DNA from 4 places in the Gluconobacter sp. Dm-73 genome. Region 3 is predicted to be linked to each of the others. Evidence: predicted binding sites of a transcription regulator. Region 3 holds the regulator's gene; each other region holds the start of a gene.
What was found. Region 3 encodes LexA, which represses DNA repair genes until DNA is damaged. Its sites were predicted from a motif close to TGTTCTANNTANGTTC; they were not measured.

Region 1 (7,739 bases), on a different contig from region 3:
CATCTCCTGCCCGACCTGCATGTAATCGCCGCGCTCGACGTTACGCTGGGAAATCCAGCCATCATGCGGGGCGCGGACTTCCGTCCATTCAAGGTTCAGGCGAGCCTGCGTCAGCTCTGCATTGGCGGATGCGAGGGAGGCCTGTTCCTGCGTGACGCGGGCATCGGCACTGGCCACGTTTTCCTTGACCGGCTCAGCCTGCGTGAGCTGACCCTGGGCCTGAAGGACACGGGCCTTCGCCTGGTCCAGCGCAGCACGGGCATAGTCGATATCCTGCTGCGACGTGGCAGCACGGGCCACCGAACGCTGGCGACGGTAATCGGCTTCAGCCTTGATGAGTTCCGCCTGAACGGCAGCGAGGTTGCCCTGCGCCGTGACGAGCTGTCCGGGGAAGTTCTTATGCGCCACGGCCAGCATGAGCTGATAGGCGTCAATATTGGCCTTCGCCTGAGACACGGCGGCTTCGGCCTTGTTCAGGGAAGCAGCGTAGTCCCGGCTATCGATTCTCACGAGCAGATCACCGGCGTGGACGAACTGGTTATCGTTCACCAGAAGCTGCGTAACGTACCCGTTGACGTGAGGGGCTATGGCGATCTTGCGACCGGCCGTGTAGGCGTCATCCGTCTCGATATTGTTGCGGGTCAGGAAAAGATAGGCCCCGATACCCACGAGAACCAGAATCACCAGCAGGATCAACGCGATCCGGACAAGGGGATTGCGCTTTTTCTGCGGCTTTCCGTTCTTGTCGGATGTTGTGCCATCCTGCGCGTGATCGGCCTGATCGCCTTGCGCCATAATGTTTTTCTCGCTTTGAAAACAGGTCTGTCAGATCGTGACCGGGTTGACTGTGCAGGGCCTGAAACCCTCATACTGACCGATCGGTTCGGTCATCCATGACATATCGTCTCGCGGGCTTCAAGCTGGAAAAAACTGATCCGTTTCCAATTGTCCGTTCTTCACGCGTCGGGACGCTCGCAAAAATCCCGCAGACGCGCGAGCCCCTCTTCGAACCGCGCCCGTTCGATCTCTCCCTGCGAGCTGTCGCCCAGCCGCAGCAGCCAGGACGGGTGGGCAAGCGCCAGACGCTGGACGGCATTTTCGTCCTCCCCCGCCGTCCAAAGCGTTCCGCGTCTCTCCGCCATCGCCCTGCCCGGACCATCCAGCGCCTTCAGAGCCGTGGCACCAAGCGAGACGATGAGTGTGGGGCGGACCAGCGCGATTTCCTGCTCTAACCAAGGGCGACAGGCCACGACATGTGCCTCATCCGAGCTCTGATGGATGCGGCGGCGCCCCTGAAGGCGGAAGCGGAAATGCTTGACCGCATTCGTCAGATACAGCGCGCGGCGATCGACCCCGACCTTTTCCAGTGCCTCCTGCAACACCTGCCCCGCGGGGCCAACGAAGGGCCGCCCCGCCAGATCCTCCTGATCGCCCGGCTGTTCGCCGACGAGCATGATCCGCGCATCGATCTGCCCCTCCCCGACGACGGCCTGCGTGGCCGCACAGTGCAGCGGACAGGCGGTGCAGGTCCGAATTTTCGCCGCCAGATCTTCAGGCGTGTCCGAAAGAGGTTGGATGGGAAGATTGTCGCGGGAGCGCAGCTTTTCGTGAAAGATCGGCGCTGGCAGAGGCACCTGTTCGGCCATGGCCCGGACGCGCGCCTCTGCCCCGGCGACAAGCTGCGGGATCAGGCGCGTTTCGGGCAGGTTTTTCCAGTACCGGCCCGGCATCTCACGGCGCATGGCTTTCGTGCGGACGCGGGCCGGATTGAACGTAGAGGCATAATAGGTGTTCCACAAATCTCCGAACCCGTCATCCAACTCCGGCTGTTCGCAGGGTTCGGCGGAGTAAGCCAGATTTTTTCCGTCCCAGCGGATGGAGCCGCGAGGCGTCAGGATCATCCAGTCCATGTCCGTAAAGCGCTTGGCAAAGAACGGCGCGACCCGTTCGAGAATATGATGCTGCGGCTCGAACCATGCGAGGAACCGTCGCCGTCCCGCCTCCCCGATCTGTGCGGGCAGTTCGCGAAAGCGGACGAAGGCCGTTATCTTGTGGCAGTCCTGCCGGTTCTGCCGGATCATGATCCGCGCTTTTGCGATATCGACATCCGTCGCCACATCCAGCAGATGCGGATTGCCCTGAACGCGCCATGCAATCCGGTAAGCCAGCGCGAACCGACCGGGATCGGAATGGCACAGCATGTCCCGCAGCAACGCGATGCAGGACGCGCGCAATGTCACGCTTTTCAGGACGGGCCCTTCCATCAGCGCCACCATGCCGTCGCTGTCATTGGTCTGCTGCCCGAACAGATCCGTCTCGCCGCCCCTGATCCGCCAGTCGAGGGCCTCCGGCGGAATCGCACGCTGCAACGCAGAACGCGCCATCTCCCGCCAAGGCTCAAAGGCTGCGTTGTCCTCAAGGGTCAGGACGTAACGTGTCACAAAAGATTCATCTGCTGGGGCGCGGGGCTGAACAGGCTGCGCAGGTCGTGTCGGTCGGTCAGGCGGGCGGGACTCCAACCCGGCGTCTGTACAAAGGGCCGAACCTTGCGGATGGACACGTTCAGCCTAGCCAGATCCTCCAACCGCACGGCCTGATGCCGCCGCGCCCTGAGAATGGCGGCCACGGCTTTCACCCCTAGCCCCGGCACCCGCAGCAGCATTTCCTTCGGCGCGCGGTTCAGATCCAGCGGAAACAACGCCCGGTTATCCAGCGCCCAGGCCAGTTTGGGGTCCAGATCCAGATCCAGCATCCCGTCCGCACGTCCGGCCGTCAGCTCCCCGAAAGCAAATCCGTAGAACCGGAACAGCCAGTCCGCCTGATAGAGCCTGTGTTCGCGCTGAAGCGGCGGACTTTTCGCAGGCAGCAAAGCGGACGCATCGGGAATAGGACTGAAGGCAGAATAATAGACACGCCGCAGCCCATAAGAGCCGTAAAGATTGGCGCTGCTGGCCAGAACATCCTGATCGGACGCCGCATCCGCCCCCACGATCATCTGCGTACTCTGCCCCCCCGGCGAAAACCGTTCGGCCCGGCGTCCAGTATGACTACGGTCCTTGCCCGCATCAATCTTCAGCCGCATCTCCCCCATCGCCTGCCGGATACCGCCCGCTTTTTTCTGCGGCGCATACTGCTCCAGCCCTGCCACGGTCGGCATTTCCACATTGATCGACAGACGGTCCGCATAACGCCCCGCCTCTTCCAGCAGACGCGGCGACGCATCGGGGATGGTCTTGAGATGGATATAGCCCCTGAACCCATGCTTCAGACGCAGGTCCCGCGCCACCTGCACAAGCTGCTCCATCGTGTGATCGGATGAGCGGATGATGCCCGAAGACAGAAACAGCCCCTCAATGCAGTTGCGCCGATAGAACTCCAGCGTCAGCCACACGACTTCCTCGGGCGTAAAGCGCGCGCGCTCCACATTCGAAGACGACCGATTGATGCAATAGGCACAGTCATAGACGCAGAAATTGGTCAGCAGGATCTTGAGCAGCGACACGCACCGCCCGTCCGGCGTATAGGCGTGACAGATTCCGTTCCCGGTCGTGGACCCAAGCCCCCCGCTCTTTGCGGAGTCCCGACGCGTCGAGCCACTCGACGCACAGGAGGCATCGTATTTCGCCGCATCGGAGAGAATCGCCAGTCTCTGGGAGAGTGTTTTCTTCATGTCGTGTTCTTATTTCGTTCCAGATGATGGAACGCAAGAGAAACCGTGAAATTAACCTGTTATTTGCCGGTTTTCCGTTATTTTTGAAGGACTTTTTTTAACGGAACCGATTCAGCTTCCGTTAACCACTCCCCCCTATCCTGAGGCCGCAAACCTGCACCGACGGAGAACCGATTCAATGTCATTGTCCATCAATACGAACACCGCGGCAATGGCCGCACTCCAGAGCCTGAACCAGACGACGGCCGACCTGAACAAGACCGAAAACACGGTCTCCACCGGCAAGTCCGTCAACACGGCCTCTGACAATCCCGCGATGTACTCCATCGCCCAGAACATGACCGCCCAGATCTCGACCCTGTCGGGCGTCTCCACGGGCCTCCAGTTCTCCGCTCAGGTGCTGAACACGGCAACGACCGGCCTGTCGAGCATTTCGAGCGCTCTCCAGTCTCTGGCCACTACGATCGGCACGAACACGACAGGCGTCGACAACTCGACCCTGAACGATGCCATCACCAAGACGCTGGCCTCCATCGACTCTGCTGCTACGGGCGCAAAGTTCCAGGGCGTGAACCTGCTCTCCGGCCAGACCGGCAACGGCACGACCTACACGAGCCTGTCGACTGCCATGGACGCACAGGGTGGCACGTTCACGCAGAACGGCTTCAATGTGACGTCTGCGGGCCTCGGCCTGACGAACCTGAGCATGGAAATGTCCGGTTCTTCGCTGGCTCTGGGAAGCAGCACGAGCGCAAATGCACTGAAGACTGACCCTGGGACATCTTCTGCAGCTCTTGATACCCAGAGCGTTCTTCAGCTGAAAAACGAAGCGGCGGCTGGAACCGGCGGTTCGGTCAGCGCAACCAATCCATCTATCACATACAATTTTATCGCTGACGCTAAAAGTCACTCTAGCACTGACACTACTGCCACTCCCCCCGTGACCACGACCACGGCTAATACCAGTCAGACAAAAGCTATGGAGATGATCGGAGCGGCTGTGGGGGCAACCGCTACCTCGCCGGCGACAGCGTTCAAACTGGATTCAGATGGCAAACTGACGACTGATAGCAGTTCGAGTGTCACGATCACATCGCAGACAACGGCGTCCGACGGGTCGACCACCTACAACCTGTCGGACGGAAAGAGCCTTGTTCAGTCAACAGACGGAAACGGTAATTCCGTATACACAGCGAACACGGCTTTCGACGCCAACGGCAATGCCACGACCCAAACGGTTGTGACCGATGTCGACATGTCCTCCGCAAATTCATTAAGCTCTACTGGCGGCTCGTCCAGCACCCAGAGCGTCAAACAGGTCGATCTACTGACGCAGGCCATGAACTATCAAGGCTTTGGCGCTTCACGGGATTCCAACAACAATCTGACGATCGCCGGTAATTCCATTGATGCGACCAGCACACAGTTGAGCACTGCCACTGCAGCGGGCGTGTTTACTGCGCCAACCAGTTCATCAGGCGTCACTGCCACGGCCGTCACCGGCGCATCCGTCGTCAGCGCTGTCGTTCAGGCAGCGATCTCCAGCGTAACGCGCACCGCGTCTTCGATCGGCTATTCCAGCACGACGATCTCCAACCTCCAGACCACGACGTCCAGCCTGTCCGACGCCCTGACGACGGGTGTTGGCGCGCTCACGGATGCCGATCTGGCAGCCGAGAGCGCCAAGCTGACCTCGCTTCAGACGAAGCAGCAGCTCGCCGTTCAGTCACTGTCGATTGCGAACTCGCAGTCGTCCACCCTGCTCAGCCTCTTCCGCGGCTGATCAGGTTTCTGAAGGGTGCCGGTTCATCCGGCCCCCTTCAGACTCCCCTGCCAATACGCAGGACTACTTCAGAAGCCCCTTGCTCCCTCGCCCAGAGGCTTTTGAAACAGTCTTTTCCGAAAGGAGTTTGCCGTCGTGACCTATGCAGCCTCACAGTATCAGAAACAGTCCGGAAGCTATCTGTCTTCGCGGGAAGTCGAGGTCATGGCGTTCCGGCACGTCAACACGCTGCTGACGCAGGCAAAAGATCATGACAAGAAGGTTGCGGCGCTGGCCGCCAATCTGAAGCTGTGGAGCATTCTGTCCCTCAGCGTCGAGCGGGTCGATTGCCCCCTTCCGGCCGTTCTGCGCGACGATCTTCTCAAGGTCGGATCGTGGTCCATGCGGTATTCCAACGCGGCCTTTAATGCCCCGAAGGACCTTCAACCCCTCGTCGATATCAACAACGACATGATCGAAGGACTGTCCACCGAGCCCGCGCCTTATATCGCAACGCCCTCCGCGTCTCAGGCCTATGCCGGCTCGGCCGCGAAGTCCTCTCTGGAACTTGTGGGCTGAGAGTTTTCGACCGCAAAGCAGCCCCCAACTAAAAAAGGGCGCCGGTTCAGCCGGACGCCCTTTTTTCATGCTCCAAAGTCCGGGCACACGAAACATTCTCGTGTGCCCCGGTGGCCTCAGGGCGTCATGGCCAGTCGGTTGTCGGAACGGTCAATATCCGGGATGACGTGATCGGGGTCGAGCGTCACGGCCTTGAGGCCGTCATGAACCGGCAGCGAGACCACAATGTCGCTGCTCTGGCGCCAGGCTTCCGTCGGGATGCGGAGATCTTCCGATTTTCCGTCCGCATAATCAGCACGCAAAACCACGGGTAGCGGAAGCGCACCATAGTTACGAACCTGTACGGTTACGGGCTTTCCGGCGTCGTGATGGACGGTTCCCAGTGCATAGTCCGGGCCGGCATTGGTGAAGTACCAGCCGCGCCAGAACCAGCCCAGGTCTTCGCCCGCTTCGCTGCTCATCAGGCGGAAGAAATCCGACGGAGACGGGTGTTTGTAGGCCCATTCAGCAATATAGCGCCGGAAAGCCGCGTCGAACCGGACTGGTCCGAGGATCTGTTCGCGCAACAGTTTCAGGCCGTAAGCGCCTTTGAAATACGTCACGCTGTGGCGATATTTTTCAGACACACCATCGGCGGCGGTCATGAGAACCGGTGCATCCGGGTCGGTCAGGACTGGGACGATATCCTGCGCGGGATTGCCGGTTTTGGGCGCAAATTCGGAATCACGCTTGGGGGCGAACTCACCGTTGTTGAAGTGATCAGACGCATAGACGTCGATGAACGTGTTGAAACCCTCATCCATAAAGGCATTACGACGCTCGTCCGTCCCCACGATCATCGGGAACCAGCCGTGACCCAGTTCATGCGTCGTGATCCAGAAAAGCTGCGGATCGCGGTCGCTGATGCCGTCAAAAACGATGCCCGGATATTCCATGCCCGCACCATGGCCGCCCAGATTGATGGCGTTCGGCCAAGGGTATTCGAACCATTGCGACGAGAAATATTCGATGGCGTGTTTGACGTAATCCGTTGAGCGGTCCCAGCCATGCGGCCCGATCCCTTCCCGCGGATAGACAGACATCGCAAGCCTCGGCACGGCATGATAGTTCGTCCAGGGCACAACGGGCGGCAGGTTGATACGCGCGGCATCCCAAACAAAGGCTGGCGAGGCCGCGAAGGCTACATCGCGCGTGTTCCGCATCCCGTAATGCCAGGTGACTTCACCGCTCTGCTTCAGATGGCTTTTCGGATCGGTGATGTCATCGAGCGTGCGGATCATGACGCGCGCATCGCTCTGGGCGGCCTGTGCAAGACGGTTCCGCTCGACGGGTGTCAGGACCTGTTCGGGGTTGAGCAGCGCGCCGGAGCCTACCAGCGTGTAGTTCCACGGCACCGTTACGCTGTAATCAAAGCTGCCATATTCGAGGAAAAATTCCTGCCCCAGATAGGGCAGCGTGTTCCAGCCCCGACGGTCATCATAGACGCTCAGGCGCGGATACCACTGCGCGACTTCATAGATGTCGCCTTCGCGGGTCGGCGTAACAGCGGTACGGCCACCCCACGGACCGGGGATTGTGTAATGCCAGTCGATTTTCACGAAAGCCACGCCATGCGGATCGATCGTACGGGGCAGCGTAAGCTGCATCCGCGTGTCGGAAATCAGCGGCGTGACGTCCACTTCGCGGCCACCCTGCACGACCGAAACGTGTTCGATCGTCATGCCGTCG
Region 2 (7,739 bases), on a different contig from region 3:
GTGGAAACGGCAACGTTTTCGCAACGGCCGGTCTGCAGAACAACGGCACCATCATCATCGACACCCCGTCCAAGGTCGAACTCGGCGGCGTTACGTCGGGCAACGGCACCCTGACGATCCTGAACAACGACGGGAATGTGTCGTTTGACGACTCGTATCTGAACAACGGTACGCTCAATCTCGTCAATTCGACGCTCGGCACTCTTGCAACGCCGATCACCATTGCTGGCGGCACGATTAACCTTCAGCAGAACAGCACGCTCATTGCGAACCTGTATGGCGAAGGCTCCACGATCAACGTTGACCCGGAATCCACCAACACGCTGTATGTCAACGACCGCTTCTCCAACAGCAGCGGCTCCCTGCAGAACACCGTCATCAACGGCGTTTCCGAGAACACCCATTTCGGCATCCTGAGCGGCTCCTCCAAGCCGGTCTCCGCAACGTATGAAGCCAATGCCGACGGCTCCTACAAGCTGACGATCACCCTCGATAACGGCCACGCCATCACCTACCCGACGGTCAATGTCGCAGACGGCTACACGCCTGCTGCCCAGGCCACGATCGTGCAGGACGGCTCGAACGGCTGGCTCATCGAAGACGCAGGCACCTCGACGGCTCCGGCCTCCTACGGCAACAGCGACCTGCACCAACAGCTTGCCGCCACAGCCAGCGCAGCAGCCGCAGCCGGTGGCGACACGTCGCAGTACAGCAGCAACGCCGTCAGCTACCATAACCATGGCAACACATGGCGCTGGAGCGGCTCCGCAACCGGCGGTGACTGGTACGACCCCAAAAACTGGACGCTCTATGACGGCCACGGCAATGTCGTGGATACGTCAGGCGATTCCTTCAGCGGCAACGCCGTGCCGCAGAGCGAGCAGAATGCTGATGTCAATGTCGGCTACAACGGCAACACCACGCCGAACGTCGTCGTCGCCGATGCGCCGTCCTACAACCAGCTCCGCAGCCTCAGCGTCTGGCAGAACACCACGCTGGAAATCACCGCACAGGGCAGCAGCACCTATAACGGCTACGTTTTCACAACGGCTGGTTTTGAAAACAGCGGCACGATCCTGATTAACACCCCGTCCAAGGTTGAACTCGGCGGCATCGGGGTCAACCGTGAAGACGGCACGATCACGATCATGAACAACGACAACAACGTCGTGTTCGATACAAACAACGTCAACAACGCCGGCACGATCAACCTGATCAACGCCACGCTGGGTTCTGCCACCAACGCACTTGCGATCAACGGCGGCACGGTCAACCTGTCGCAGGACAGCAGCCTGTTCCTGTATCCGGGCGAAAACATCAACACCATCAATGTCGATCCGAACACGGTCAACACGGTGTATGTTGAAGCCAACGGCTTCCTGCATAACGACTCTTCGAATGCCCAGGGCGTCGTGATCAACGGCGTCTCCGCTAACACGCATTTCGGCATCTCCGGTGTGTCTTCCGCTCCGACGGCTGCCACCTACACGCCGAACGCCGATGGCTCCTATACGCTTCAGGTCACGCTGGCTGATGGCCGCCTGCTGACCTTCGGCAACATCCACACGGCAGACGGCTTCGTTCCCGCCACCAACGCCTCCATCGTTCAGGACGGCACCAATGGCTGGGTCGTTGAAGACAACGGCAATGCTCCCTGCTTCCTCGCAGGCAGCATGATCCGCACGCCGGAAGGCGATGTGGCCGTCGAGACCCTGCGCCTCGGCAGCACGGTTCTGGCTTTCGTGAACGGCGAAACCGTCGAGCGCAAAGTCACCTGGGCCGGCCGCTCCCACATGATCGCCAAGGCCGGTCTGGCCGACGCGGAAGCCGGTTATCCGGTCCGCATCATGCAGGGCGCACTCGCCGAGGGCGTGCCTTACAAGGACATGCTGGTCACGCCGGAACACTGCCTGTTCATCAATGGCGGTTTCATCCCGGCCCGTATGCTCGTGAACGGCCGCTCTGTGGTCTATGACCGCACGATCGCCGTCTATGACTACTTCCATGTGGAAACGGCCGAACACTCGGTCATCATGGCAGACGGCATGCTGACGGAAAGCTACCTCGACACCGGCAACCGCCAGTCCTTCCGTCAGGACGGCAGCGTTGTTGCTCTGGGTGGCCGCGAGCGCAACTGGAATGACGACGCAGCAGCCCCGCTGTCCGTCAGCCGGGACGTGGTCGAGCCGATCTTCCGTGAGATCGAAGCCCGCGCCATTGCAGCTGGCCTTGAGAACACGGTTGCCGCTCCGGCTCTGACCGAAGACGCCAACCTGTACCTCGTCGCCAGCACGGGCCAGACCATCCATCAGGTCCGCACCGCCAATGGCCGCGCGATGTTCATGATCCCGTCCGACGTGACAGGCGTTCGCATCGTGTCCCGTACCTCCAGCCCGAGCGAAACGGTCGGACCGTTCGTGGACGACCGTCGTCAGCTCGGTGTTCTGGTGGGTGAAGTCACACTGTTCGACTCGGGCAACACGATCCGCATCGATCAGCACCTGACGGACGCAGACCTGAACGGCTGGGATGTTCAGGAAAACACCCCAGTCCGCTGGACGAACGGCAACGCCATGCTGCCGCTGACGGCCCGTCAGCCAAACAGCCTCGGCATGCTCGCCATCCAGATCCTGGCCGCCGGCCCCTATCTGGCAACGTCGGAAGCAGACGTCGCCCTGACCGCCTGAAATCCGCCGGTCTGAAACGAAAAAGCCTCACCCTTTCGGGGGTGAGGCTTTTTTTGGTCTACACGACGATCAAAAAAAACCCCGGAGGCCTGAGCCTCCGGGGTTTTTCAGTCTTCAGAAACCGTATGCGGCTCTGAACTCAGAACGGAATTTCATCGTCGAGATCATTGTCCGGCGGAGCATCCCAGCCGCCATTGCCGCCACCCGAACGACCGCCAGAAGCCCCGCCGGAATTCCCACGCGAACCGCCGCCAAAGCCGCCGCCCGAACCACCAGCAGAGCCACCACGGCTGCCACCGCCGAAGCCGCCGCCATTGCCCCCGCCATAGCCGCCACCATTGTCAAAACCGCCATCATCGCCGCCACCGCTGCGATTGCTGTCGATCAGCACCAGATCGCCACGGAACCGGTCAATCACGACTTCGGTCGTGTATTTTTCCTGACCGGACTGATCGGTCCACTTCCGTGTACGCAGCTCGCCTTCAATATAGACCTTGCGCCCCTTGCGCAGGAACCGCTCGGCCACATCCGCCGTCCGCTCGTTGAAGATCACCACACGATGCCACTCGGTGCGCTCCTTGCGCTCCCCGGACTGACGATCGTTCCAGGTGTCCGACGTCGCAACGGTCAGGTTGACGATCTTAGACCCCGACTGCGTGTTGCGGACTTCCGGATCCTTGCCCAGATTTCCGACCAGAATCACCTTGTTGACGCTGCCTGCCATTCCCGTCCCAACCAATTTTCTCGAATTGTTCTTTTCATACGTGCGTAAGTTCCCATCTAATGGGGAACAATCCAACGCCATTCAAGCGCGTTCGATCTCACAACTGCCTTTTCTCCACATTCCGGGGTCTCCGTGAGCTTTCCAGACAATCATTCGATCCGTGTTCGTGGGGCCCGTGCCCATAATCTCAAGAATATCGACGCCACGATCCCGCGGGATTCCCTGACGATCATCACGGGCCTTTCAGGCTCCGGAAAATCCTCTCTGGCTTTTGACACGATCTATGCCGAGGGTCAGCGACGCTATGTGGAAAGCCTGTCCGCCTATGCCCGCCAGTTCCTTGAGCTGATGGGCAAGCCAGACGTGGATTCCATCGAGGGTCTTTCCCCGGCCATCTCGATCGAGCAGAAAACCACGTCCAAAAACCCGCGCTCGACCGTCGGCACGATCACGGAAATCCACGACTACATGCGGCTGCTCTGGGCGCGCGTGGGAATCCCCTATTCCCCCGCGACCGGCCTGCCGATCGAGGCGCAGACCGTCAGCCAGATGGTGGACCGCATCATGGCAATGCCCGATGGCATGCGCCTGATGTTGCTCGCCCCCGTCGTGCGAGACCGCAAGGGCGACTGCAAGCGTGAACTTGCCGAACTGACGCGCAAGGGCTTCACCCGCGTCAAGATCGATGGCGAACTCTACGAAATCGCCGAGGCCCCGGAGCTGAACCGCAAGACGCGCCATACCGTCGAAGTCGTCGTGGACCGGATCGTCGTCAAGGAAGGGCTCGAATCCCGCCTCGCCGACAGCTTCGAGACCGCACTCGAACTCTCGGATGGCCTGGCCTACGCCGAGGAGGTCAAACGTGCAGGCGAGAAGGAAGCCCCGGCGCATGTCGTGTTCTCGTCGCGCTTCGCCTGCCCGGTCTCCGGCTTCACGATTGAGGAGATCGAGCCGCGCCTGTTCTCCTTCAACGCCCCGATGGGCGCCTGCCCGGTCTGTGACGGTATCGGCACCGAAACCCATTTCGACGAAAACCTGATCGTCCCGGATGACAGCCTGACGCTGGCCGAAGGCGCCATTGCCCCTTGGAAGGGGGCGAGCACGGACTGGTATGACCAGACGCTCGCTGCCCTCGCCCGCCATTGCGGCGATGATATGCACACGCCCTGGTCTGACCTCCAGCCCGCCACGCGCGACCTCATCATCAACGGGTCGAAAGAGCCAATCGACATTCCCTATACCGATGGCGGGAAGGTCCATATCGTCACCAAACCGTTCGAAGGCGTGCTGAAAAACCTGCGCCGCCGCATGGCCCAGACCGACAGCATGTGGGTGCGCGAAGAACTGTCGCGCTATCAGTCCGAAAAACCCTGCCATGCCTGCCACGGCGCGCGCCTCAAACCCGAAGCCCTGTGCGTGAAGGTCAAGGACCTCAACATCGCCGAAGCCTCGGACATGCCAATCCGTAAGGCGCTCGACTGGTTCTCCGGCGTGGAAGCGACCCTCACGCCCCAGCGCGCCGAGATCGCCCGCCGCATCCTGCGCGAAATCACGGACCGACTGCACTTCCTCGACGATGTCGGGCTGGACTACCTCACCCTGTCGCGCGGCTCCGCAACCCTGTCGGGCGGCGAAAGCCAGCGTATCCGTCTGGCGTCGCAGATCGGCTCGGGCCTGACCGGCGTGCTGTATGTGCTGGACGAACCCTCCATCGGCCTGCACCAGCGCGACAACGAACGCCTGCTCGGCACGCTTGAACGCCTCAAGCGCCTCGGCAACACCGTCATCGTCGTCGAACATGACGAAGACGCCATCCGCGCCGCCGATTATCTGATCGATATGGGCCCGGGTGCGGGCAAGCTTGGCGGACAGGTCATCGCTGTCGGCACTCCCGCAGAAGTCGCCAAAAACCCCAACAGCATCACCGGCGCCTATCTGTCAGGCCGCAAGGTCATTCCCGTCCCGACCGAACGCCGCAAGCCCAGCGGCATGCTCACCCTGCACGGCGCACGCGGCAACAACCTCAAGGATCTGACGGTCGATTTTCCGCTCGGCACCTTCATCGCCGTCACGGGCGTTTCGGGTGGCGGCAAATCCACGCTCGTCATCGATACGCTCTATAAGGCGCTGTCCCGCCAGCTCATGAAATCGAGCCAGACGCCGCTCCCCTATGACCGTCTGGAAGGCGTGGACAATCTCGACAAGATCATCGAGATCGACCAATCCCCGATCGGCCGGACCCCGCGCTCCAACCCCGCAACCTATACGGACCTGTTCGCCCCGATCCGCGACTGGTTCGCCGAACTCCCCGAGTCCAAGGCGCGCGGCTACAAGCCGGGACGCTTCTCCTTCAATGTGAAAGGCGGTCGCTGCGAAGCCTGTCAGGGCGACGGTGTTCTCAAGATCGAAATGCACTTCCTGCCGGACGTGTACGTGACCTGCGACACCTGCAAAGGCGCACGCTATAACCGCGAAACGCTGGAAGTGAAGTTCCGCGGCAAATCCATCGCAGACGTCCTGTCCATGACCGTGGACGAGGCCCTGCCGTTCTTTCAGGCCGCCCCGAAAATCCGCGACCGTCTCGCCATCCTGCAACAGGTCGGGCTGGGCTATGTCGCCCTCGGCCAGCAGGCCACCACCCTCTCGGGCGGCGAAGCCCAGCGCGTCAAACTGTCAAAGGAGCTGGCCAAGCGCGCCACCGGCCGCACGGTCTATATCCTCGACGAACCCACAACCGGCCTGCACACCGAAGACGTCCGTAAGCTGCTCGAAGTGCTGCACACCCTCGTCGATCAGGGCAACACGGTGTTGGTGATCGAGCACAATCTCGAAGTCATCAAAACGGCCGACTGGCTGATCGATATTGGCCCCGAAGGCGGTGACGGCGGCGGTCAGGTCGTAGCAGCCGGAACACCGGAAGACATCGCCGCGTGCAAAGCCAGCCATACCGGCCGCTTCCTCGCCCCGCTGCTGGACGCACCGGGCGCCAGACAGCCGCGAAAAGTCACAACCACCAAAATCACACAGGCCATGCTCGCCGCCAGTCTGCCACCCCCAAAAGCCGAACGCACAGCCGCGAAAAAGGCAAAGGCCGCCAAAGAAAAAGCAGCGGAAAAAGCTACCGAAAAGAAGCCCAGAGGCCGGCCCATCGGCTCCCGGAACAAAACCAAAGCCTGAACCCGATTACGTCTTTCAGAATACGCTGAAAAGACAACAGATCATGATGCATGGCCTTTCCTCACTGAAGAGGCCACGCATCTGATCCCGACTTTGGACAGCAACCAACATCGTCGCTAGGTATGGTGCCCGGACGGTAGAGGGCTTAAGTGTGACGATCGAACGCAAACAGACAGACAAACCAACCGCCCGGAAACGGGCGGACGCGATACGAGACTTCCGGTGCAAAAACCTCATCGTTGTCATCGAAGACCCAGAAAACCCACGAAATATAGGAACTGTCATCCGGAACGTGAACGCTTTCGGCGCAGAAAAAGTATACGTCATTGACCCTCGTGGAGTTCTTTCGGACGACTGGAATGAATTGCGTACCGAACCAAAACTCTCGAAGCTATCAGTTTCCGCCGTCAAATGGACATTCGTAAAGCGCTTTGACAGCACAGAAGAGTGCCTCGCACATTTGGAAAAAAACCACTTCGTCTCGATCGTCACGTCACCCCATCGAAAGGGCATGTCCAATGTTTTGTTGGACGAAGGCGATTTTACCGAACATGCCAAACTGGCAGTCTGGTTCGGAAGTGAAACCAAAGGAATTAGCGACATTGCCGCCCAACGAAGCAGGCAATGTGTATCCATTCCCATGTTTGGAATGATCGAAAGTCTCAATCTGGGAACAAGTTCAGGAATTGTTTTGTATGAAATAACAAAACAACGTCGACAATATCAATCCCACAACAGGCTCCGCGCCTCTCGGGAAAATCTTAAAAACCCTACTCCCGCTTTGATCGTCGAGGAAAGTTAGGAGCCCTTTCAGCGAGAGTATCTTCTCTTCCCCGCCCGGCCACACTTACTTCTGCCGAACACCCAGATGCCCAACCTTTCGCGCCTGAGCCAGTGCTTCCTGACGCTCACGCTCGGCATAACGATGGCGCTGCTCTTCCGTCCGTTCGTTGTGGCAATGCGGGCACGACACACCCTGCACGAACAGCGGCGAGGCCTTGTCGTGCGCGTTCAGCGGACGACGGCAGGCATGGCAGACATCATGCGTCCCGATCTCCAACCCATGCTTCACCGACACACGCTGGTCAAACACGAAACACTCGCCTTCCCACAGGCTCTCTTCCTCAGGCACGGTCTCCAGATATTTCAGA
Region 3 (7,739 bases):
TTCCCGCGTGGCCGAGATTTATGGCCGTACGGAAATCCGTGAGCGCCATCGTCATCGCTGGGAAGTCAACGCGCATTACAAGGGTCGTCTGGAAAAGACAGGTCTGCGGTTCTCTGGCCTTTCCCCCGACGGCGTGCTGCCGGAAGTGGTCGAATACCCGGATCACGCATGGTTCGTGGCCGTGCAGTACCATCCGGAACTGCTGTCCAAACCCTTCGACCCGCATCCCCTGTTCGCGGGCTTTATTGGTGCCGCCGTCAAGGAGGCTCACAGCAAGTGAGCTTCCGAATTGGAGACCTCACGGTCGGTCAGGATCAGCCTTTCACGTTGATCGCTGGCCCCTGCCAGATCGAATCCCGCGAGCATGCAACGGAGATGGCCGATGCCATCTCCGCCATCTGCCGCGAACTCGGAATCGGGCTAATCTATAAAAGCAGCTTCGACAAGGCCAATCGGAGTTCGGTCAACGCTGCGCGTGGTGTGGGCATGGATGCCGGTCTGGAGATCCTTGCCAGCATCCGTGAACGATTCGGCGTTCCCGCCCTGACGGATGTGCATACTGCCGAGCAGTGCGCACCCGCCGCTCAAGCCGTGGATGTCCTGCAGATCCCGGCATTCCTGTGCCGCCAGACGGACCTGTTGTTGGCGGCGGGCGAAACCGGTCGTGCCATCAACATCAAGAAGGGCCAGTTCCTCGCACCGTGGGACATGGCCAACGTCGCTGCCAAGATTGCCTCGACCGGCAATAAGCGCATCATGCTATGCGATCGTGGAACGAGCTTCGGCTACAACACGCTTGTCAGCGATATGCGCGGTCTGCCGATCATGGCGCAGACGGGCTATCCTGTCGTGTTCGATGCGACGCATTCCGTGCAGCAGCCGGGTGGCCTTGGGGCATCAACGGGGGGGCAGCGTGAATTCGTGGAACCCCTCGCCCGTGCGGCGCTCTCGATCGGTGTGGCGGCTGTTTTCATTGAAACGCATCAGGACCCGGACCATGCTCCAAGCGATGGTCCGACCATGGTGCCGCTTCATGAAATGCGTAGCCTTCTGACGCGCCTGAAAGCCTTTGACGCTCTGGCGAAATCCTTTCCGGCCTAACTCCCGGACGGAGCCAGAGCAGCCAGAAACAGGCTCAGTACCGCGATAGTCGTCAGTCCGGCTCTCAGTGGCAGATAGCCTGGGGGAAGCGCACCCTTTCTCCAGGCTTCCCGTTCCACTAGGAACGTCCCGACAAAACCGATGATTTCCAGCCCGAACCCGGCCCGGACATGACCGAGAACGCCGATGCAGAGGGCTAGCCATGCCCAGAGCGCAGGGCAGACACCCAGCACGAGGCGCTGCCGGTCCTGCTGTGAGGTGCCACCGACCGTAATGATGTCCGGTCGCTCCATGGCCAGCCCCCAGTGTACGGCCCCCAGAAATGACAGGATGCAGGCACCATACGCCAGCAGAATGATCTTCAGATGCGGCAGCGGCGTAAACAGTCCAGCAAGGAAGATCCACCCTCCAAGCGTCATGAAAGGGATCAGTCCGGCAATGCCAAGCACGAAAATGGGAAAAGGAAGGCGCATGTCGTCGTTGACCTCACGGCGTGATTTTGAGACTTGAAATAGCTGTTCCATTCAGAACGGTCACGAGCCAACCCGGTTCACGCATCCCAGGAGAGCTTCCATTGAGCGCCATCGTTGATATCATCGCCCGCGAAATCCTGGACAGCCGCGGCAATCCCACTGTCGAGGTCGAAGTCGAGCTGTCCTCCGGTGCCCGCGGCCGTGCAGCCGTCCCGTCTGGTGCTTCCACAGGCGCACATGAAGCCGTGGAACTGCGTGATGGTGACAAGTCCCGCTATGGCGGCAAAGGCGTCCTGAAGGCCTGTAGTCACGTCGAAAACGACATTCTTGAAGTGCTTCAGGGGGCCGAATCCGAAGATCAGATCGCCATCGACAATGCGATGATCGATCTGGACGGAACGTCCAACAAGTCCCGTCTGGGTGCCAATGCCATTCTCGGCGTCTCGCTTGCTGTTGCCAAGGCGACCGCCGAGGAACTGGAACTGCCGCTGTACCGCTATGTCGGTGGCGCCTATTCCCACCTTCTTCCCGTGCCGATGATGAACATCGTCAATGGTGGAGAGCATGCCGATAATCCGATCGACATTCAGGAATTCATGATCCAGCCGGTCGGCGCGCCGACGATTGCGGATGCCATCCGTATGGGCTCCGAAATCTTCGCACGCCTGAAGAAAGGTCTGTCTGAAGCCGGTCACAACACCAATGTCGGCGATGAAGGTGGCTTCGCGCCGAATCTGAAGTCTGCGGATGAAGCTCTTGGTTTCATTGCAAAATCTGTTGAAGCCGCCGGCTATCGACTGGGTGAAGACGTGACCTTCGCTCTCGACTGTGCCGCGACCGAGTTCTATGCGGATGGACGCTACAATCTGAAGGGCGAAGGTAAGGAATTTGATGCCTCGGGCATGATTTCCTACCTTGAAGATCTGGCCAACCGCTATCCGATCGTCTCCATCGAAGACGGTCTGGCGGAAGATGACTGGGAAGGCTGGGCCGAACTGACGACCCGTCTGGGCAAGAAGCTCCAGCTGGTTGGAGACGATCTGTTCGTCACCAACCCCGAGCGTCTGCGTCGTGGCATCAAGGCCGGAACCGGTAACGCACTGCTTGTGAAGGTCAACCAGATTGGCACGCTGACCGAGACTCTGGAAGCTGTGGAAACCGCCCACAAGGCTGGCTATGCCTGCGTCATGAGCCATCGTTCGGGCGAGACGGAAGACTCCGTCATCGCCGATCTCGCGGTTGCTACGAACTGCGGCCAGATCAAGACAGGCTCCCTCTCCCGCTCTGACCGTACGGCCAAGTACAACCAGCTTATTCGTATCGAGCAGCAGCTCGGCAGTGCAGCCCGTTATGCCGGTCGCAACATTCTCAGAAACTCCTGAGACTGAGCCAGGCCTCATTCCTCCCCGGAATGAGGCCTTTTTTGTGCCTGAATATGATTGATGTCCGTATCATTCATTGTCTGGTCACAAATGACTGATATAGACTGATACAGTCTCTCAGAACGGAGTTTTCACGACGTGACACTGATCCGACTTATCAAGCGTGGTGTCCGCGCCGTAGCTCCTCCGGCTTTTTTCCTGTCGCTTACCGCCTATTTCGGCTGGAACGCTCTGCATGGGGCGCACGGGATTCACGCCTATCAAGAGCAAACCCAGCTTCAAAAGGATGCGCTTCAGGCCCGGCAGGACGCTGATGACGAGCAGAATGTCTGGCGCCGCCGTGTCGTTGCTCTCAAGGAAAAAGCGCTGGACGCTGACATGCTGGATGAGCGTGCCCGTGCCACGATGAACCTGACACGCAGTGGCGATCTGGTTGTTCCCTACGGACCGCATGACAAGCTGTTCTAAGCAATAGTTAAAACGAACAGCTCTCAGAGCATAAAAAAAGCGGCCCGAAGGCCGCTTTTTTTATAAAGACTGTTGGAGCAGCCTTACTTGATCTTGGCTTCGCGGAACACGACGTGCTTGCGTGCGACCGGATCGTACTTGCGCACTTCCATCTTTCCCGTAGCGGAACGGGCATTCTTCTTCGTGACGTAGAAGTAGCCGGTTTCAGCTGACGAAACGAGCCGGATCTGAATAACGTTGCTCTTTCCCATGATACCCTCGGGCTTTCGCCATAACTTATGCCGCTCGAAGGTGTCGATGCAGCATGTTGATCTCTAGATTTGGTGCACCATGCTGATTTGTGGCCCGCAGGTCAAGACCTTTGCGCACGATTTAGCGGTTTTCCTGTGGTTTCAAAGAGTTTGAGGAGCAAAAATTCTTCTGGATATCTCTGGCCGGGCGTCTCTTTGCTTGAAGGGCAACAGGTGGGAACCTATAAGGAACAAATGCAGGATGCCCGTCATTCTGTGTCCTGTCCTGTTCTGACCTGCCTCCGCCGAGGCGCATGGGAGCGCCTGTATGCTGACCCGTAAGCAGCACCAGCTTTTGCTGTATATCGACGACCATCTCCGCCGCACGGGATATTCGCCCTCTTTCGATGAGATGAAAGATGCCCTCGAACTACGTTCCAAATCGGGCATTCATCGTCTGATTTCCGCTTTGGAAGAACGTGGCTTTCTTCGTCGTCACCATCATCGCGCACGAGCGCTCGAAGTGCTGCGTCTGCCGCATATGGGTACGGAAGCTCCTATAGCCGTCCCCGCCCCGGAAACCGGTTTTGTCCCGGCTGTCCTGACCCAAGGTGAGACGGGCCTTGATGGAGCCTTCTCCGAAGCCAGTGTCGCCAATGATCGTCAGACCGTCAGCATTCCTCTTTATGGACGTATCGCAGCGGGTCTGCCGATTGAAGCTATGCAGGACGACAGCGACAGGATCGAAGTCCCCATTTCGCTTCTGGGCACCGGAGAACATTACGCCCTCACGGTGGCTGGCGATTCGATGATCGAGGCTGGAATTCTGGATGGAGACATCGCCATTATCCGGCGACGTGAGACGGCCGAAAATGGACAGATTATCGTTGCCCTCATTGACGGACAGGAAGTGACGCTCAAGAAGCTGCGCCGTCGTGGATCAATGATCGCACTGGAAGCTGCGAACCGGGATTACGAAACGCGCATCTTCCCAGCAGAACGTGTGAACATTCAGGGACGGCTGATCGCCCTTTTCCGTCAGTATTAAAGACGGACGCCTGAATGGTAAAATGCTGACGGCTCTGGTCCGTCAGCAGACCCTCATTGTGTGGGTGGTAAGGTTGTTCCGTGAATGACCTTCACACTTCCGTCCGGGCCGATAACTGTGCTGGTGCCATCTCCGTTAGGAATGATGATGGCCTTGCTGGGGCTTTTGTTCAGAAAGCGGGCCGCACTGTCGGGAACTGATGAAGGAAGTGTCGGAATAAGGTGGGTATGGTCTCGGGACACACCTTGATGCGTATCGGCACCCTCACCGACTGACAGGCTCTGGCCCTGCATGAGTTGCGCGCCGGAGGCTCCAAGAGCGCCCTTGCCGGCGATTCCGCCCATGAAGTTTTCGTCAAGTGCAGCACCGCCAAAGTAGGTCGCCGGATCGCCGAGAGCGTGGCTGAACGTACTGTTGGGGTTCTCGACATCCTTGAGTGTCGGGAGCGGTTGTGGGGCTCCGGGCCAGATATTTCCGCTTTCAGGAAGAATTGGAGTTTCGGAGTATTTCTCACCGCGGGCGCGATGAATATTCTCGCTGTCACCATGAGGGCCGTTCGGATTATCGAGCGCCGTCCAGACCATCGTGTCGCGGATATACTTGCCCATGCCTGAACAGCCGCTCAGAGCGAGAGGTAGTGCCAGCAGAGCGGTCTTCCGCATTTCTTACTCCCACGAGGTCAATCCATGACCTTTAGCGGTCCTTGTAACGGAGCGCCAGATGAAGACAGTCGAAGAACGCTACAATTCTTTCGCCTTATGACCTCAGAAGCCGATTTTGGAGGATTTACGGGATTGCCCCGCCATGATGCGGGCTAACCCTGCGGTCAGATATCCCCATCCGCTGATGACGGTCGGAATGACCGAGAACCAAAGGAGGATTCCGCCAATCAGCGTTGCGGGCAGAAACGAAAGCCCCAGCATTCCTGCGGCTCCATCCCCACCGATCAGAAAACCGATCGCCACCATCTGGATGCCGGTCTTCCATTTCGCCAGCCGGGTCGATGGCAGTGTTTCGCGTTGGGATGCCATATATTCCCGCAGGCCGCTGACCAGAATTTCCCGGATCATGATGATGATCGCTGCATAGAGCGAGTAGACAGGCAGTTGCGTCAGTCCTGCCAGAGCCAGCAGAAGTGATCCGACCAGAAGCTTGTCCGCGATTGGGTCCATCATCCGACCCAGCTCGGACAACTGTTGCCAGCGACGGGCCAGTGCGCCGTCCAGATAGTCTGTGATGCATGCGGCCGTATAGACCACGCAGGCGATCACATTCGCGGTCGGTGAATGCACGGAGAGCAGCGCGACCAGTACGGGAATGGACGCGATACGCAGCAGTGTCAGAATGTTTGGCAGATCTGTCAGCATCGCGATCAGTCTAGAACAGTTTCCCTTATACCGGTATGCGCCAATGTGTCCGCGAAAGATGTATTTTTCGTGTAAATCGTCGAACGGGTTTCAGGGGGCGCGATGATTGACTGAGGCTTTCTGGACCCATTCGGGATGGAAATGCCCATATATGGCAGTTGCCGTGCTCGAACTGATGCCGGGCGCGCTTTCCAGCTCCTCAAGACTCGCCTGTCTGACCGATTTCGCCGAGCCGAAGTGATTGAGAAGAGCCTTTTTCCGCGCGGCGCCGATTCCCGGCACATTATCCAGTTCGGAGCTGCGTAAGCCTTTCGAGCGTCCTGCCCGGTGGGTGGTGATCGCGAATCTATGCGCCTCGTCACGCAGTCTTTGCAGATAATAGAGAACCGGGTCTCTTGGAGGGAGCTGGAAGGGCGGTTTTGTCTCAGTGAAAAACCACTCCCGTCCGGCATCCCGATCCGGCCCTTTGGCGATGGCCACGATCGGAATTCCGGTAACGCCAATATCGGCCAATACCTTCCGCACGGCATTGAACTGTCCAAGGCCGCCGTCGATGAGAAGCAGATCCGGCCAGTCCTCCGGCCGCTCTCCGTTTTCCGGTCGTTTCCCGAACCGGCGTTCCATGACTTCACGCATCATGCCGAAATCATCTCCCGGCGCGACCGGACCTTTGATCCCGTATTTGCGGTAAGCGCGTTTGTTGAAGCCTTCAGGGCCACCGACAACCATCACGCCATAAGGCGCCTGTCCCATGATGTGGGAGTTGTCATAGGTTTCGATGCGCTGTGGCGTTTCCGGAAGACCGAAGACCTCCGCTACCCCTTCGAGAAGTTTGCGCTGTCCGGTATTCTCGGCCAGCTTGCGCTCCAGCGCCTCCCTCGCGTTTAGAGCCGCGTGTTCGACGACGTCTTTTTTCTCCCCCCGTTGTGGCCTGAGGATTTCGACCTTCTGTCCGCGCCGGATGCTGAGGGCTTCTTCGACCAGATTCAGTTCGGGAATCTCGCAGTTCACCAGAATTGTGGGCGGGGGCGGTTTGTTGTCGTAGAACTGAATCATGAACGCCGACAGCACGTCTGCTGCGGTCTCTTCCTCTGCATGAGCCGGATAGAATGCCCGGTTGCCGTTATTGCGGCTGCCCCGGATGAAGAACACCTGAATGCAGCTCTGACCGGCTTCCTGCCAGATCGTCATGATATCGGCATCATTGATCGATGCCGGATTGACGGTGCTGGAGCCCTGAATGCTGGCGAAGCCGCGGATCCTGTCCCGGATCGACGCGGCCCGCTCGTAATCCATATCCTGCGAGGCCTGCTCCATCTCGGCAGCCAGGCGCTGTTGCAGGTCCGTGCTGTGTCCGGAAAGGAACTGCCGGGCCTCGTCAACCAGTTTTGCGTAGTCAGGCCCGGAAATACGATCCACACAGGGCGCCGAACAGCGTTTGATCTGGTACAGCAGGCAGGGCCGCGTCCTGCTGTTCAGCACGGCATCCGAACAGGAGCGGAGCAGAAAGCTGCGCTGCACCAGATTGAGCGTCTGGTTGACGGCCCAGGCATTGGCAAACGGCCCCCAGTAGGTCGCGCCCTTTACGGGTTTGCCGCGCTGTTTGGTGATTTGTGGAAACTCGTGGCTTTCAGTCAGCATCAGCCACGGATAGCTCTTGTCGTCACGCA
Region 4 (7,739 bases), on a different contig from region 3:
GCCCAAAGTTTTCCCGAGGATCCCGCGCAGGGTCTTGGACGGATAGGTGACAGGCTCCAATTTCTCTCGTCTGCGGAGATAGGGATGGACCATGTCGCCCTGGATTGGCCCCGGCCGGACAATCGCCACTTGAATCACCAGATCATAGAAAGTCCTGGGCTTCATGCGCGGCAGCATCGACATCTGCGCCCGGCTTTCAATCTGGAATGTCCCGAGCGTGTCGGCTTTCTGGATCATGCGATAGGTCTGCGGATCCTCGGCCGGGATCGAAGCCAAGTCCATGCGGGTCTGATACACGGTATGCAGCAGCTCGAACCCGCGACGCAGACAGCCGAGCATTCCCAGACCCAGAACGTCCACCTTCATGAAGCGCAGCACGTCAATATCGTCTTTGTCCCAGACAATAATCTGACGTCCGTCCATGGCGGTCGGCAGCAGGGGAACAAGTTCGTCCAGGCGATCCTCGGTCAGCACAAACCCGCCCGGATGCGTCCCAAGCTGGCGCGGAAAGCCGAGAAGCTGGCGGGCAAGATGAAACGTCAGGCTGAGGCGGCGATCTTTCAGGTTCAGCCCCAGATCCGCTGCGCGAGCTTTGCACAGATCCGGATCCGCTAGGGACGAGGCGATGTGTTTGGAAAGCAGGCCGGTCAGATCTTCCGGCAGCCCGAGCACCTTGCCGACCTCGCGCAACGCGCCTTTTGGCTGATAACGCTGCACGGTCGCACACAGGGCCGCGCGATGACGGCCGTAATGCCGGTAGATCCACTGGATGACTTCTTCTCGGCGGTCACTCTCGAAATCGACGTCGATGTCGGGCGGTTCCTGCCGCTCGGCCGAGATGAACCGCTCGAACAGAAGCCCCGAGCGGACAGGGTCGATGCTCGTGATGCCCAGGACATAGCAGACCGCTGAGTTCGCGGCGGATCCGCGTCCCTGACAGACAATCCCGAGTGAGCGGGCATGACGCACGATCGTATTCACGGTCAGGAAATACGGTGCGTAGGACAGAGAGGCGATCAGCCTCAGTTCATGGGCGATCTGCGCCTCGACCTCAGGGGGCGCCCCGGCCGGGTAGCGACGCGGCAGTGCGACTTCGACCAGGCGTGTCAGGGTGTCCTGCGCGCTTTCGCCCGATCTTTCGGTTTCGGTCGGATACTGATAGGTGAGGTCATCCAGACTGAACGTGCAGGCCTCGGCAATTCGCCGTGTGTTGGCCAGGGCGTCCGGAAAAGCGGCGAAGAGGCGTGCCTGTTCTTCCGGGGCTTTCAGATGGCGATCGGCGTGAACGCGACGGCGGTTGCCGAGAGCATCGACGGTGCAGCCTTCCCGGATCGCCGTGACCACGTCTTGAAGAACGTGCCGGCGCGCGTCGTGGTAGAGAACATCTCCTGTCGCCACGCAGGCCAGACCTTGTGCCGCACTGAACGCCGCGAGTGCGTGAAGCCGCGCGAGATCTCCCGGCTGCCGGAGCATTGTCAGCGCGAGAAACCGGATCTCTTCTTCGCCTTCCCTGTGTCCGGGCAGATCCAGCAGGCTCTGAACGTGCCCGGGAAGTGCTGCCAAATCCTCGGGCGGCAACAGGATCAGGACGAGGTCCGGGGCCTTGGCGACGAGATCCTCCCAGCCCAGAAGGAAGACCTCCCGCTCGCCCCGGTGATGGCCAAGGGTCAGAAGCTGGCACAGACCCGCCCAGCCCGCACGGTTACGAGGATAGGCCAGGAGCGCACTGCCGTCACGTAGAGCCAGACGGCATCCGGGCAGGAGGCGCAGACCGGCCTCGCGCGCCGCCAGATGGGCGCGGATCACTCCGGCCATACTGTTCCAGTCGGTCAGACCGATGGTGTCATAGCCCAGGGCTTTCGCCTCGAAGATCAGTTCATCCGGCTGGCTGCCCGAGCGCAGGAACGAAAACGAGGACGTCACCTGCAATTCGACGTAAGGCGCGCTCATGGTCTAGCGGCGGTGGGGATGGGGATGTCGGCTGCTGTCAGGCCCGTTGCTGGTGGAGGCACGCATGACCACGAAGCCCGAGCGTTCGAGATAGGCGACCAGCCGTTCGGCCACCAGACGCGCCATTAGTTCGGCGGCGTCGTGTGTGCGCCTGCGTCCGTCGTAACAGAGCGCGTGCATCAGGACTTCGGCGACGTCCGAGGTGCTGGCCGGGATCAGATCGTCACGGGGGTCCATCAGAACATCCCCTGAAGAAACCACTCGCCCGAACCGGACCAGTCGTGGCGGCCGTCCCCTTTGCGAAACAGCCACAGGCGCAGGCCGGTCGTGGTCTCGACCTGCCAGTAATCGCGGATCGCGCCATAGTTTTCGACTGTGTGCCACCACTCGCCTAGCAGACGTTCGGGGCCGTCGGCCGCTGCAATGCGATGCGTCTGTCGCTTCAGGACGAACTGGCGGGGCGCACCGTCCGGAAGCAGGGCAGTCACCTGCACCCGGACGGGCAGATCGAACAAAGTGTTCGGCCGCGCCCAGAGCATCTGGCTCGCGAAAGGCGATTTTGCCATGTTATCCGGAGAAACGCGAGACTGTCCGTCCTCTGGCCAGGCGGAAAACCGGGGCGCGAGCTGGTGAACCGAAACAACGCCCGGACGGTTCAGCAGCCGGTCGATCAGAGAGGCCGGGTGGCCCGTTTCAGAGGATCCTGCTTCGTCCGGCAGGACAGAGCGCTCAGGTCCCGCTTCCAGCGGTTCGTTCGCGCTGACAGTCAGGATGACGGCTTCAATTCCAAACTCGGGCGCGATCTGCGGGATCTGGTCTCCCAGCAGGCGTGTCAGACGCGTGATGTCAGCCGTCGGATCGGATGTTCCCACGCGGACGGCCTGGATTGTGCCGTCCACGCGTACGCAGAGAAAGTCGAGCTGCCGCGCCCCCTCCCCCCGGGCCACCAGCTTTTCGCAGACAACCGGCACAAGGGCTGCAATCACCGTGGCAATGGCCTCCGGCGTGCTGATCGGCTCGACCAGAGACCGGGTCAGGGAGATCCGGTCCGCAGGCTGAAAGACGCTGAGCGGGCGGACCTGCCGGCCTAGAGCCTCATCGAGACAGATCAGGAGGTCTGCGCCAAAGCGTTTGGCCAGAGGCGCGCGCGGGAGGTCCGCCAGCGCGCCGATCGTGTTCAGGCCGAGCCGTGTCAGGCTGGAGAGCGTCTTTTCTGGCAAAGGAAGCGTTGAACAGGGCAACGGGTGCAGCGCCTGTTTCTGCTGACCGGGAGGCACGAGACAGATCCGGTTGATCCCAGAGCGCGCCAGAGCGCGTGAGGCAGCGGCCGTATCGCTCAGCGCCACAGAGCAGGAATGTCCCCTCGCCTTCAGGCGGTCCCTGACGAGATCCAGCATCGCCGCCTCGCCGCCGTGAAGATGAGCGCATCCGGTGGTATCGCTGTAGAGACCGTCCGGAGCGTCGAACGCAGGCAGCGGCGACAGCCAGATCAGCCAGGAGCACAGATCGGTCAGCGCGGCCCTCTGTGCTTCGGCGTCCTCTTCTGCGGTCAGAAGATCCGGCACCAGGGAGCGGGCCTGTGCCAGCCGCATTCCGGGTGTCAGTCCGGCCGCGAGTGCAGCCGGACTGACACCAGTGACGGTGTGGCGGTTATGTGCCAGCGCGTGCACAACGAGCGGCCTGTCGGCCGGGAAGTCTTCCGGGCGGGAGAGCTGAAGGCGCTCGGTGCGCCAGAAGGGCATCCAGAGAGCGAGAAAGCGGCGCATGATCGGTGCAGTCGAGGATCCAGTGAGCAGGGCGGCCTCCCCTCACCCGCAGCAGCGCGGCAGAAAGGCGTCGGGAACCGGGAAGCGGCATAGCCAGACCCGGAAAAAATCGTGGTGATGAGGGATGAGAGAGGATCCGCCAGCGCGTAGCGCACGCGCAGGGATCTTTCCCGGGAGCGCGTGTGAGGGGGGCCGAACGCAGAAAGAAGCCTGTGTTGCCACTCGCCTCCACAGCCAGATTGAGACGCCGGATTTCCTTGAGGCTTGGGACGTGGCTGCCACTGATGACGGCCAGTGCGCGCTCTGGTCCGCGCAACACGTCTTCGGCGACAGCGAGTAGACTGGCGGTGTCTGTTTCAATGCAGACCAGAGTATCTGGTGACAGACCGGACTGGTGCAGCCCCCAGGCATTCAGTTCGGCCGGTGTATCGCTGATCCAGAAGATTGGCCCCCTGCCCTCTTTCAGGATGGGCAGCAGCATGGCGAGACTGGCCCCCGTCTCCAGAGGATCAGAAATCAGAAAGTCATGCAGGCTGCCGGTCCTGAGGCCGCCGCCGAGATGGGCATCGACGGCAGAATGTCCGGTGGCGAGTGTGTCAGTATGGGAATGAGGCAGGTCTCGACGCTCCAGGCGTCGGACCTGCTCGCGCAGTCGCGCCAGGGCGTCCGTTGTCATTTATGTTCTCCTTAACGAGAACATAAAGAGAACAAACTTCCAGGCTAAGCAACATAAATCTTGGTGTCTGGAACCAAACCAGTGGACACTTTTCGGCAAATATCTGAAAAAAAGCAGAAAAATTCCCAACCTCGCAACGGTGTGAATTATGTATATATGTACACAAACACATGTAAGAAAAGACATGTAACCATTGACATGTAACTAGCAACATGTCAGTCACTACATGTAAACCTGTAAGTGCCGGCTCTATCGTGAGGTATTTTCTGTGGCTGTTTTATCTATAGCTTCGGCCAAAGGCGGGTGTGGGAAGACCACCTTGTCGATCATTCTTTCAACTGCCCTTGCTCAAAAGGGGTACAAGGTCCGCCTTCTAGACTGTGACTTAAATCAGCACGCTAGCGAGTTCGGGGCCAAAAGCGAGATGCAGGATCTCACGGTTAGGCCGTCAATAGACGAGCATAATATTTTGGCTGAGGTGCGAACTGCGGAAAGCGAGAGTGACCTGACGATCATTGATCTTCCTGGTGGATCCTCCACCCTAGCCTTAAAGGCGTTGCAGCGTTCCAACTTCGTGCTTGTGCCATGCCAAGCGAGCCTTCCGGACGTGCGGGACGCATTCAAAACTATCGCTCAGATAGACGATGCAGAAGACCTAGCGCGAAGCTCTATTCCCCGTGCTCTCATCTGGAGCCGTGTGTTACCTGGCTTTGAGTCCAGAGCAGCGAAGCATGTTAGGGAGAGTGTGGAGCAGCAGAATGTACCAGTCTTTAGGGCGGCGATGCTGGAAAGAGCTGCCTTCAGAGAGATGCACATCACCGGCACAAGTCCGGTTGAAAATGCCGGTGCGTCTCCCGCGGCCCAGAATGTAGAAGCTATTGCCGAGGAGCTTCTTGAGAAGCTATCGGCTCTGGCGGAGAGTGCCAGATGACAAAATCGCCTCTACCGCCCATCACCGATGCGCTGACGCCTCGTCCTGCTAAACGACCTAATCTTCGTGATCTCAAGGCCCCACAGATTGTCGAAGACAGTAGCGTTTCAGAAAACAGCCGTGCGCTAGGCACAAAATGGGGCGCACAGACATCATTAGATGAGCCCGATCCTGCTATGACATCTTTGCGGATGGTTATCCCAGAGTATGTGGATCGACAGCTATCGCTAAAGGCTGCGGAAGCTAAAGTCACAAAGCAATATCTTGTTCTTAAGGCCCTCTCTGAAGCCGGGTATGAAGTGAGGGAGGCTGATCTGATTGAGGACAAGCGTAAAAGGCGCCGGCGCTAAGTCTTTGAGCTAAAGGTACATGTTGAGAACTACATGTACCTTTAGCTGCTTTTGAGGTTATGAGTGTTCTCCATCCCCTGATTTAAACCCGCCTTGGAGCGATAGAGCAAAAGCAACCAATAGGCAGAATTACTTGTAATTCACAACATGTACATAAACACATGTAAACAATGACGCATAAATAGGAAGTGAAAAGGAAAAAAAAGGATTGGCTAGGAGCCGTGCAGTCCCTAGCCGAGCGCGATGATGCTCAAACCAAAAATGGATCGAGCACCATGCGCCGTTGCAATTTCCTCTGTGTTCCAGTGCCTCTCGGTCGGCCTCTTCTGCGGTGGACCGATACTTAGGAACTCATGTCCTGCCGTCGGTGCAACACCTACAGAGCAAAAGCAAGAAATGACCAAGATTACTTGTAATTTGCAACATGTAAACAATAACATGTACACAACAACATGTAATTATGAAATATAAATAGAGGGGAAATAAGGAAAGGGCTGTCTGGAAGCTGCCCAGCCCGCAACAGGTGGGTCAACGCGTGTCCTCGCCATGCTCGCCGTCTGCGCGTGGCTGCGGGCCGCGTTGATCCTGCCGCGGCGCGGCACTGTTGCAGTCTGAGCAGCCCCCAGCCGGACGCGACGATGTTCAAAAACCAGAAATGGGTCGAGCATCATGCGCTATCATTACCTTCCTTACGTCCCAACACCACGCGGTCGGCCGCCCATGCGGTGGACCGATACGCAAGAGCCTGTGTCCTGCCGCAAGTGCAATGAGCACTGGGCTGGCGGTGATCCGGCCCTGACCATTTCCTGCACGGGCTGCAACGCTCCAGCACATGAGCCCTGCCGTCGCAGCGCGGGGGGCAATGAACGGGTGTGTGCGTGCCGGGATGAGGCGGCAACCCAGCTTGGACTCCTCTCACGCTGCGACGGCCTGAGCTGGGACAACCGGCACGTCAAGCCGCTTCTCCTGCGGGACGCTCCGATCGCCAGTGCCCTGATGTGCCGCTCTGTCCGAACAGGAGCCCCGGTCAGCAGGTTCGTGTCATGACGCCGGATCTGACGTCGTATGACAGCATCATCGTGGCCATCTCGGGCGGCAAAGACGGCCTCGCCTGCCTTTTTGCCCTTCTTGAAGTGGGTGCCCCGACGGACCGCCTGGAACTGTGGCACCACGAGGTGGACGGGCAGGGGCCATCCTTCATGGACTGGCCCTCCACCTCGCCCTATGTGAGCGCGCTGGCGCAGGACTTTCGCCTGCCGCTCTATCGGTCTCGGCGAGAGGGCGGCTTCGAGCGGGAGATGCTCCGCAAGGACGCACCTGCGGTTTCCCCAGGTCTCTGCCAGCCTGACGACACGCTGGTGCCCCGGTGTCACCAAGATCGACGTCGCCGACCGCGCCCTACGTGGCCAGGACCGCTTCCTGAACCGCCGCACCCTGTTCGTAACGGGCGAGCGTGCCGAAGAAAGCTCAAACCGTGCCCGCTATGCCGCTTTTGAGCCGCACCGCACGGATACGCGACATGGCACGCGACGTCGCCGTCACGTCGATCACTGGCGGCCCGTCCATCAGTGGAGCGAGGCGCAGGTCTGGGACAGCCTGAAACGCTGGAAGGTGATGGCTGCGCTACCATACCGCATCGGCTTCTCCAGACTGTCCTGTGCCACCTGTATTTTTGGCGATGCGCGGCAGTTTGCAACGATCCGCTGGCTCGATCCGGCCCGCTTTGAACGCCTCGTGCAGTACGAGCAGCAGTTTGGCTGCACGATCAAGCGCACCGTGTCGCTGGAGCAGCTCGCCGAGCAGGGCAGGCCGTATGCAGCCGCCCTGGCAGCGCCCGAGCTGGCCCGCGCGTGCCTCTCGGCGCGTCCGATCCCGACTGTCTTCACACCAGCCTGGGAAATCCCGGCCGGAGCGTTCGGGCAGGGCGGGGGGCCAACCTGAAAAAAAAGAAGAAAAAACAGAAGGTTGGAAAAAAGGAAAAGAGGGGAGGGGGGGCAGCACAGGCCAGCCCGCCCTGCAAGAGGTGGGTCCGTCCGTGTCCTCGCTCCGCTGCGGGCCGGGCGGTC

Region 1: JK176_RS04555 (putative DNA modification/repair radical SAM protein) is a predicted target of LexA. The motif match lies at 3,675-3,690, and genes of this name have one in related genera.
Region 2: uvrA (excinuclease ABC subunit UvrA) is a predicted target of LexA. The motif match lies at 3,427-3,442, and genes of this name have one in related genera.
Region 4: JK176_RS12650 (ImuA family protein) is a predicted target of LexA. The motif match lies at 4,411-4,426, and genes of this name have one in related genera.

What each region holds. Positions count from the first base shown of each region.
Region 1 covers NZ_JAERLW010000003.1:252,868-260,606, forward strand. Annotated here, with positions in the region: gene JK176_RS04545 (HlyD family secretion protein) at 1-795, opposite strand, end outside; gene JK176_RS04550 (UdgX family uracil-DNA binding protein) at 957-2,441, opposite strand; gene JK176_RS04555 (putative DNA modification/repair radical SAM protein) at 2,438-3,670, opposite strand; gene JK176_RS04560 (flagellin) at 3,849-5,453, shown strand; gene JK176_RS04565 (flagellar biosynthesis regulator FlaF) at 5,589-6,011, shown strand; gene JK176_RS04570 (M1 family metallopeptidase) at 6,128-7,739, opposite strand, start outside.
Region 2 covers NZ_JAERLW010000003.1:360,803-368,541, forward strand. Annotated here, with positions in the region: gene JK176_RS05080 (Hint domain-containing protein) at 1-2,687, shown strand, start outside; gene ssb (single-stranded DNA-binding protein) at 2,827-3,411, opposite strand; gene uvrA (excinuclease ABC subunit UvrA) at 3,544-6,588, shown strand; gene JK176_RS05095 (RNA methyltransferase) at 6,740-7,390, shown strand; gene JK176_RS05100 (rhodanese-related sulfurtransferase) at 7,436-7,739, opposite strand, start outside.
Region 3 covers NZ_JAERLW010000007.1:84,242-91,980, forward strand. Annotated here, with positions in the region: gene JK176_RS09255 (CTP synthase) at 1-280, shown strand, start outside; gene kdsA (3-deoxy-8-phosphooctulonate synthase) at 277-1,101, shown strand; gene JK176_RS09265 (DUF3429 domain-containing protein) at 1,098-1,574, opposite strand; gene eno (phosphopyruvate hydratase) at 1,676-2,956, shown strand; gene JK176_RS09275 (septum formation initiator family protein) at 3,095-3,424, shown strand; gene rpmG (50S ribosomal protein L33) at 3,508-3,675, opposite strand; gene lexA (transcriptional repressor LexA) at 3,983-4,702, shown strand; gene JK176_RS09290 (hypothetical protein) at 4,756-5,364, opposite strand; gene pgsA (CDP-diacylglycerol--glycerol-3-phosphate 3-phosphatidyltransferase) at 5,467-6,069, opposite strand; gene uvrC (excinuclease ABC subunit UvrC) at 6,160-7,739, opposite strand, start outside.
Region 4 covers NZ_JAERLW010000012.1:55,129-62,867, forward strand. Annotated here, with positions in the region: gene JK176_RS12635 (error-prone DNA polymerase) at 1-1,950, opposite strand, end outside; gene JK176_RS12640 (hypothetical protein) at 1,954-2,187, opposite strand; gene JK176_RS12645 (DNA polymerase Y family protein) at 2,187-3,716, opposite strand; gene JK176_RS12650 (ImuA family protein) at 3,601-4,392, opposite strand; gene JK176_RS12655 (ParA family protein) at 4,661-5,323, shown strand; gene JK176_RS12660 (hypothetical protein) at 5,320-5,673, shown strand; gene JK176_RS12665 (hypothetical protein) at 6,343-6,720, shown strand; gene JK176_RS15185 (hypothetical protein) at 6,672-7,169, shown strand; gene JK176_RS15190 (phosphoadenosine phosphosulfate reductase family protein) at 7,051-7,614, shown strand.